DNA from 2 places in the Metabacillus schmidteae genome. Region 2 is predicted to be linked to the other one. Evidence: a T-box and tRNA genes for the amino acid it is inferred to sense, from the RefSeq annotation. Region 2 holds a T-box; the other holds one or more tRNA genes.
What was found. The T-box of region 2 lies ahead of tyrS (tyrosine--tRNA ligase). A T-box ahead of a tRNA ligase gene usually reads a tRNA of that ligase, here a tRNA-Tyr.
Positions count from the first base shown of each region.

Region 1 (4,343 bases), 1.1 Mb from region 2:
GAGAACTCTCGTTAAGGAACTCGGCAAAATGACCCCGTAACTTCGGGAGAAGGGGTGCTTTTTAGGGTGAATAGCCCGGAAAAGCCGCAGTGAATAGGCCCAGGCGACTGTTTAGCAAAAACACAGGTCTCTGCGAAGCCGCAAGGCGAAGTATAGGGGCTGACGCCTGCCCGGTGCTGGAAGGTTAAGGGGAGAGGTTAGCGCAAGCGAAGCTTTGAACCGAAGCCCCAGTAAACGGCGGCCGTAACTATAACGGTCCTAAGGTAGCGAAATTCCTTGTCGGGTAAGTTCCGACCCGCACGAAAGGCGTAACGATCTGGGCACTGTCTCAACGAGAGACTCGGTGAAATTATAGTACCTGTGAAGATGCAGGTTACCCGCGACAGGACGGAAAGACCCCGTGGAGCTTTACTGTAGCCTGATATTGAATTTTGGTACAGCTTGTACAGGATAGGTAGGAGCCTGAGAAGCCGGAGCGCTAGCTTCGGTGGAGGCGTCGGTGGGATACTACCCTGGCTGTATTGAAATTCTAACCCACAGCCCTGATCGGGCTGGGAGACAGTGTCAGGTGGGCAGTTTGACTGGGGCGGTCGCCTCCTAAAATGTAACGGAGGCGCCCAAAGGTTCCCTCAGAATGGTTGGAAATCATTCGTAGAGTGTAAAGGCACAAGGGAGCTTGACTGCGAGACCTACAAGTCGAGCAGGGACGAAAGTCGGGCTTAGTGATCCGGTGGTTCCGCATGGAAGGGCCATCGCTCAACGGATAAAAGCTACCCCGGGGATAACAGGCTTATCTCCCCCAAGAGTCCACATCGACGGGGAGGTTTGGCACCTCGATGTCGGCTCATCGCATCCTGGGGCTGTAGTCGGTCCCAAGGGTTGGGCTGTTCGCCCATTAAAGCGGTACGCGAGCTGGGTTCAGAACGTCGTGAGACAGTTCGGTCCCTATCCGTCGTGGGCGTAGGAAATTTGAGAGGAGCTGTCCTTAGTACGAGAGGACCGGGATGGACGCACCGCTGGTGTACCAGTTGTCTTGCCAAAGGCATAGCTGGGTAGCTATGTGCGGAAGGGATAAGTGCTGAAAGCATCTAAGCATGAAGCCCCCCTCAAGATGAGATTTCCCATCACACTAGTGAGTAAGATCCCTGAAAGATGATCAGGTTGATAGGTCAGAGGTGGAAGCGCGGTGACGTGTGGAGCTGACTGATACTAATCGATCGAGGACTTAACCTATTAGAAAAGCGGAAGAAGCCCGTTTAAATCCATAGGGCATTGGAGCGATCGAGCAGAAGTCGTTCTTTGACTTCGTACGAGAGAGTGAAATGACCGTAGGATTTGGCTTCTGTAGCTGGACAGAGTAAGAGCATAAACTCAGTAAGTGAATTGAATTGTGAATCGTTATCTAGTTTTGAAGGAATATTATTTTCTTTGAAAAAAGACTTGAAAAATCCCTTCAAAATAGTATAATAATTTTTGTCACAAATGTCTGGTAATGATGGCGAAGAGGTCACACCCGTTCCCATGCCGAACACGGAAGTTAAGCTCTTCAGCGCCGATGGTAGTTGGGGGTTTCCCCCTGTGAGAGTAGGACGTTGCCAGGCTTTGATTGTTCCGCAGTAGCTCAGTGGTAGAGCTATCGGCTGTTAACCGATCGGTCGCAGGTTCGAATCCTGCCTGCGGAGCCATTGCTTCCATAGCTCAGTTGGTAGAGCACTTCCATGGTAAGGAAGAGGTCACCGGTTCGAGCCCGGTTGGAAGCTTAAAGGAATATCATTAAGGCCCATTGGTCAAGCGGTTAAGACACCGCCCTTTCACGGCGGTAACACGGGTTCGAATCCCGTATGGGTCACCATTTAAATTGGAGGATTAGCTCAGCTGGGAGAGCACCTGCCTTACAAGCAGGGGGTCGGCGGTTCGATCCCGTCATCCTCCACCATATGCCGGTGTAGCTCAACTGGTAGAGCAACTGACTTGTAATCAGTAGGTTGGGGGTTCAAGTCCTCTCGCCGGCACTCTTTCTTTATAATATGGAGGGGTAGCGAAGTGGCTAAACGCGGCGGACTGTAAATCCGCTCCTTAGGGTTCGGCAGTTCGAATCTGCCCCCCTCCACCATTTTATAATTAAATCTTTCTAATGAGTTGTGAATAATTTCACTATTAAAGGGAATAGTATTATTACTTAATTAATGGGCTATAGCCAAGCGGTAAGGCATCGCACTTTGACTGCGACATGCGTTGGTTCGAATCCAGCTAGCCCAGCCATTAGAGCCATTAGCTCAGTTGGTAGAGCATCTGACTTTTAATCAGAGGGTCGAAGGTTCGAGTCCTTCATGGCTCATTTTGCGGAAGTAGTTCAGTGGTAGAACACCACCTTGCCAAGGTGGGGGTCGCGGGTTCGAATCCCGTCTTCCGCTCCAACGGCACCATGGGGCCTTAGCTCAGCTGGGAGAGCGCCTGCTTTGCACGCAGGAGGTCAGCGGTTCGATCCCGCTAGGCTCCACCAAAAACTTGATATAATGTTTTTACATATAAGCGATAAACCTCTGTTTATCGCTTTTTTGATGCATTATCATATTTATCTAACAAGAATTCATTGAAAAGAAATAAAGTTTTCTCCATACTTCAACCAAAATTTGTTAAAATAATTTTATGTGAAAAAAATGAAACTTAGCAGCATTCTATTACGTATAAAAGATAGCCGCAGAGTGCGGGGGTATGATAAATATGGAGACACTAATAAGAAAAAGAATAAAACAAGTAAAAAAGGGAGATCAAAACGCATTTGCTGAAATAGTTGATATCTACAAAGATAAAATTTATCAATTATGTTATCGGATGCTTGGGAATGCTCATGAAGCAGAAGATATTGCACAAGAAGCATTTATAAGAGCATATGTTAATATTCATACGTATGATATGAATAAAAAGTTCTCAACATGGTTATACCGTATCGCAACGAATTTATCGATTGATCGAATTAGAAAAAAGAAACCAGATTTCTATTTAGATGCAGAGGTATCAGGTACTGATGGTTTAAATATGTATTCTCAAGTAGCGGCAGATGTTTCATTACCAGAAGAAGAACTTGAAACGTTAGAATTACAACAAACGATTCAAAGAGAAATATTAAAATTACCTGATAAGTATCGAACTGTAATTGTATTGAAGTATATTGATGAACTATCACTAAATGAAATTAGTGAAATCTTAACAATACCAGTTGGTACGGTTAAAACTCGTATACATCGAGGCAGGGAAGCTTTGAGAAAGCAATTAAGGTATATATAAAAAGAGGTGAAAAAGATGAGCTGTTCTTCAGAATATGTACAACTTTTGCATAAATATTTAGATCATGAACTATCACCTGCTGAAGAGAAAGATGTAAAAGAACACCTTCATAGGTGTGAAGCTTGTTATCAGCATTTTCACGAACTTGAGAAAGCAGTAGCGTTCGTTCAAAGTACATCACATATAGAAGCACCATTAAATTTCACTGAAGGAATCATGAACAGCCTTCCTAAAGAAAAAAGAACTGTATCATGGAATAGATGGTTTAAAGGACATCCGCTTTTAACAGCTGCATCCCTTTTTATCCTTTTAATGGTAAGTAGCTTATTTTCTGCATGGAATGAGGATCAGCACTTCAGTGTTTCAAAACAGGAAAATCTTGTTGTCGAAAATAGTAAAGTCATTGTTCCGAAAGATGAAGTAGTGAAAGGTGATGTGATCGTCAAAAATGGGACCTTGGAAATACAAGGTACAATAGAAGGCGATGTTACTGTTATTAATGGAGAACAATATATGGCATCTGCAGGTAATGTAACAGGAAAAATTGAAGAGGTTGACGAAGTATTTGAATGGTTATGGTATCACATTAAAAGGATATCTGAGGACGTAGTAAGTTAACGGCAGGGTCATCGAAATGGTGGCCTTTTTACATAGCTCTATATAAAATGATATAATGGGATAGTTGTCAAAATAGTAATAAAGAATAGAATAAAGTTAACTCATGGAGGACAAGTGAATGGGGTATGAGGTTTTACCAATATTGAATGACATACCAATATTGCATTACCTCGGTATAGCTATTGATATTCTCCTTGTATGGTACGTTATATATAAATTAATTATGGTTGTAAGGGGAACAAAAGCTGTTCAGTTGTTAAAAGGAATAACGGTTATAATCGTGGTCCGTATGTTAAGTCAATATCTTGGTTTAAGTACTTTGCAATGGTTAATGGACCAAGCCCTAACATGGGGTTTCTTAGCAATTATTATCATATTCCAACCAGAGCTTCGCAGAGCTTTGGAACAACTGGGAAGAGGTCGGTTATTTTCTAGAA
Region 1 covers NZ_CAESCH010000001.1:503,375-507,717, forward strand. Annotated here, with positions in the region: rRNA gene HWV59_RS02460 (23S ribosomal RNA) at 1-1,233, shown strand, start outside; rRNA gene rrf (5S ribosomal RNA) at 1,486-1,601, shown strand; tRNA gene HWV59_RS02470 (tRNA-Asn) at 1,611-1,685, shown strand; tRNA gene HWV59_RS02475 (tRNA-Thr) at 1,688-1,760, shown strand; tRNA gene HWV59_RS02480 (tRNA-Glu) at 1,778-1,852, shown strand; tRNA gene HWV59_RS02485 (tRNA-Val) at 1,861-1,936, shown strand; tRNA gene HWV59_RS02490 (tRNA-Thr) at 1,940-2,012, shown strand; tRNA gene HWV59_RS02495 (tRNA-Tyr) at 2,030-2,113, shown strand; tRNA gene HWV59_RS02500 (tRNA-Gln) at 2,188-2,262, shown strand; tRNA gene HWV59_RS02505 (tRNA-Lys) at 2,266-2,338, shown strand; tRNA gene HWV59_RS02510 (tRNA-Gly) at 2,343-2,417, shown strand; tRNA gene HWV59_RS02515 (tRNA-Ala) at 2,428-2,503, shown strand; gene sigW (RNA polymerase sigma factor SigW) at 2,725-3,288, shown strand; gene HWV59_RS02525 (anti-sigma factor family protein) at 3,304-3,906, shown strand; gene cdaA (diadenylate cyclase CdaA) at 4,025-4,343, shown strand, end outside.
Region 1: it encodes a tRNA-Tyr, which carries the amino acid that the T-box ahead of tyrS (tyrosine--tRNA ligase) is inferred to sense. The anticodon was not compared.

Region 2 (4,343 bases):
GCAGACCGGACAAAAGTATATGGTGTATTACAGTGAACGTCTCCATGTTGAAGGGGCTGTATTTGCTGGTGATCTCATTGAGGAAGGTGCCATTGGTCAAGTAATTCAAGTTACCGGATTTGGGCCACACCGCTTAAATGCACCGAGCCGACCTGAGTGGTTTTTTAAGAAAGAGCAATATGGTGGGATACTATGTGATATAGGCAGTCATCAAATCGAACAGTTTTTGTACTATGCTGGCTGTCAGGATGCGAAAGTCCTGCATAGTAAAATAGCAAACTATCATAATAGTGAATTTCCTGAGTTAGAGGATTATGGTGATGCCACACTTGTTGGTGATAATGGGGCCACAAATTACTTCCGAGTAGATTGGTTCACACCTGATGGATTAAGTACATGGGGAGACGGAAGAACGTTTATTATCGGAACAGAAGGAACAATTGAGATTCGCAAATATGTTGATCTTGCAAGAGAACAAAGTGGAAATCATGTGTACTTAGTCAATAAAGGCGGAGAACAATATTTTAACGTTACCGGCAAAGTCGGATATCCATTCTTCGGGCAACTCATCCTGGATTGTATGAACCGAACAGAAACAGCGATGACTCAGGCTCATGCCTTTAAAGCTGCTGAATTGTGTTTGCTTGCACAAGAGCAGGCCATCGTTGTTTCAGAACATAAAGCCACAAGCAATATAAACTGAAAATGGCTGAAACCCCCCGTACAATTAGTATTGGGGGTTCTTTGTATATTTGACCTTGCACTATTAAATATTTTCCGTTAAAATCGTTTCATAGCTAACGATTATGATTCAAAGTAGGTGAGATTTTATTCATATATATAATAGAGATGGAGAATTGCTTCAAGAAGAGGTCGATACAATCAGCTCGTTAACAAAGTTACCAATAGATTCACTTAATTTGGATGCAGTTGCTGTTGTAACGAATATCTATAGAATAGCACAAGGGTTAAAGAATAAAATGGAGCAGGAAGTACTTTCAGAATATGGACTTTCTTGGACTTCATTTTCGATTCTTTATGATTTATGGATATGGGGCTCTCTTGAAACAAAAAAACTTGCTGAATCAGCAGGTGTGTCAAAAGCTACAATAAGTAACATAACAAATACATTGGAACGAAAAGAACTTTGCTACCGGAAAGTTGATGACAAAGACAGAAGAAATACCTTTGTCTTGTTGACTGAAAAAGGGAAGAAAGTGATAGAAGAGCTGTACCCACGCTTCCATACAGGTGAAGTTGACATTGTTTCCAGTTTAAGTGTGTCAGAACAAGTATCAATTGCAAACTTACTAAGAAGAGTCATTAGGGAAAATAAATTTTAATAAAGTACAAGCGAAGATAGGAAAAGAAGTAGTCGTTATCTCCCTGTTTACAGAGAGTCGATGGTAGGTGTGAATCGATACAAAGATAACACGAATTACATTCCTTGAGCTTTCTTTGTTGTTAAAATTTCAGCAAAGAACGGTCAAACCGTTATCCAGTAAGCGGAAGAACATGATTCTTCAACAAGGGTGGTACCGCGTGAACAAGTCAACCACGTCCCTTTTTTTAGGGATGTGGTTTTTTTATATTAAAAACTGAGGAGAGATCCGGATGAAATTAACTGAGGCACAAACAGTAGAAGTAAAAAGGCAGCTTGAGATATACAGTCAGGGTGTACAGGAAATTATCCCAACGGAAGAATTAGAAGCTAAAATTGCGAAGTCAATTGTTGAAAAACGACCATTAAAAATCAAATTAGGATTAGATCCATCAGCCCCTGATGTTCACCTTGGTCATACTGTTGTATTAAACAAAATGAGACAATTTCAAGAGAATGGACATATTATTCAACTCATTATCGGGGATTTTACCGGAAAAATAGGTGACCCAACAGGAAAATCTATTGCTAGAAAGCAGTTGACAGGAAGAAGTAAAACATAACGCTAAAACATACTTTGAGCAATTTGCAAAAGTTATCGATATGGAAAAGGTTGAATTGCACTATAATTCTAAATGGTTGTCTCAACTAAATTTCGAGGATGTTATTCAACTTGCTGGAAAAATTACGGTAGCGAGACTTTTAGAAAGAGATGATTTTGAAGAAAGAATTGCATTTAATAAACCAATATCTCTGCACGAATTCTTTTACCCATTAATGCAAGGTTATGATTCTGTTGTTTTAGAAAATGATATTGAACTAGGCGGGACAGATCAGCATTTTAACATTTTGATGGGTAGACATTTCCAAGAGAAGTTTGGTAAAGAAAAGCAAGTAGCCTTATTAATGCCTTTGTTAGAAGGACTTGATGGTGTAGAAAAAATGTCAAAATCCAAGAAAAATTACATCGGAATTGATGAAAGTCCACAAGAAATGTACGGAAAATCCATGTCAATTCCTGATGAATTAATGATCAAGTACTTTGAACTTGTAACTGATTTTACACCAGCTCAAATCAACATATTGAAGGAAGAGCTTGATAATGAAATTTTACATCCAAGAGATGCAAAAATGCTGCTTGCTAAAACGATCGTGCGTATGTACCACGGGATAGAAGCGGCTGAGAAAGCAGAAAGCCAGTTTATTTCTGTGTTTCAAAAAGGAGCTATGCCTGAAGAGATTCCAGTTTTTAAGTGGAAGGGCAACGAGGAAGTATCAGTTGTGGATTTACTTGTTGAACTAAAGCTACTACATTCTAAAAGCGAAGCGCGAAGAATGATTGATAATAGGGGTGTTAAGCTAAATGGTAAAAGGATAGAAGATGTTTCAATGCAGATTACACTGACAGACGAATTAGTTGTGCAAGTTGGTAAGCGTAAATTTTTAAAAGTGATGAGGTAACTTTTACCTTATTAACGTTTCCTGAAAGAGAGACCGTCAGATATATTTTCTGGCGGTTTTAATCATGTTGACAAACAAACGAACTTAGTTGATGCAAGGACCCGCTGTGGAAGTTTTCTATATCAACATGCCAATTACTTTGTATTAGAAAATGTCATTTACAATGTTTACCGGCTAATATTCTATAGCGAACCTAATTGCCCAATCCCGCCTCACCCCTTACAAACACTAGCTTTCTCAAAAAAAGTCAATGAAATAGAAAAAGTGCAATCGATAAAAATCACCTGATAAATAAAAAGTGTCATTGCAGGAAATGCAAGGGTGAAATACCTTTAGATTAATCAAACAAGTTTAAAAAGAAGGAAGGTGTCAAAGTGGAAAGAGAAATTGAGATACAACAAAAAGTAACCGTTTACAAAAAGGAGGCGAAAATAAAAAGTCTCTATAGAATCATAGCAAAAGATAAGTATTTATACCTCCTTGCATTACCAGGCATTCTTTATTTCCTTGTATTTAAGTACGTACCAATGCTCGGGATTGCCATCGCTTTTCAGGATTATTCACCTTATCTGGGCTTTGCTGAGAGCAACTGGGTTGGGTTTAAACATTTTCAAGCATTGTTTGCTAATCCGGATTTTTGGTTAATATTTCGGAATACATTGGCGATTAGCTTCTTAAATCTACTATTATTTTTTCCATTACCGATTATTTTAGCGATCATGCTGAATGAATTAAGAAGTCAATTTTACAAGAGAACCGTGCAATCGATTATCTATTTACCTCATTTTCTTTCATGGGTTATTATTGCGACCTTGACATTTATGATGTTATCCCAGTCAGAAGGACTAATTAATCAGATTCTTGTCTTTTTAGGCTTTGAAAAAGTTCAATTTTTGACGAATCCCAATACATTTTGGTTGATGTTAACCTCTCAATCGATATGGAAGGAAGTTGGTTGGGGGACCATTATTTTCTTAGCAGCGATTGCGGGAGTAAATACACAGCTTTATGAAGCGGCAAAAATGGATGGAGCGAATCGATTACAGCAAATTTGGCATGTGACCTTGCCTGCAATCCGAAATGTTATCTTGATTCTTCTTATTTTAAGATTAGGTGACATTATGGAGGTAGGATTTGAACAAGTTTTCCTTATGTATAACGGAGCTGTAGCAGAGGTAGCGGAAGTGTTTGATACGTTTGTGTATAGAGTTGGTATTCAACAAGGACAATTCAGTTACAGTACAGCTATCGGATTATTCAAATCTATTGTTGGACTGATATTGGTTGTTGGTGCAAATCGTTTAGCAAAGAAATTTGGAGAAGAAGGTATTTATTAGAGGGGGTGTTTAAGATGAAGGTATCGAGGGGAGACCGGGTTTTTAATGTATGTAATATCGTCATTCTAGGTATCGTGGCTTTAATTAGTCTATTTCCAATTTATTATGTTTTTGTTGTTTCATTTACAGATCCAACAGAGTATATCCAAAAGAACCTTGTGCTT
Region 2 covers NZ_CAESCH010000001.1:1,634,162-1,638,504, forward strand. Annotated here, with positions in the region: gene HWV59_RS07850 (Gfo/Idh/MocA family protein) at 1-703, shown strand, start outside; gene HWV59_RS07855 (MarR family transcriptional regulator) at 858-1,343, shown strand; T-box leader at 1,348-1,568, shown strand; partial or broken gene tyrS (tyrosine--tRNA ligase) at 1,615-2,842, shown strand; gene HWV59_RS07865 (ABC transporter permease) at 3,217-4,179, shown strand; gene HWV59_RS07870 (carbohydrate ABC transporter permease) at 4,194-4,343, shown strand, end outside.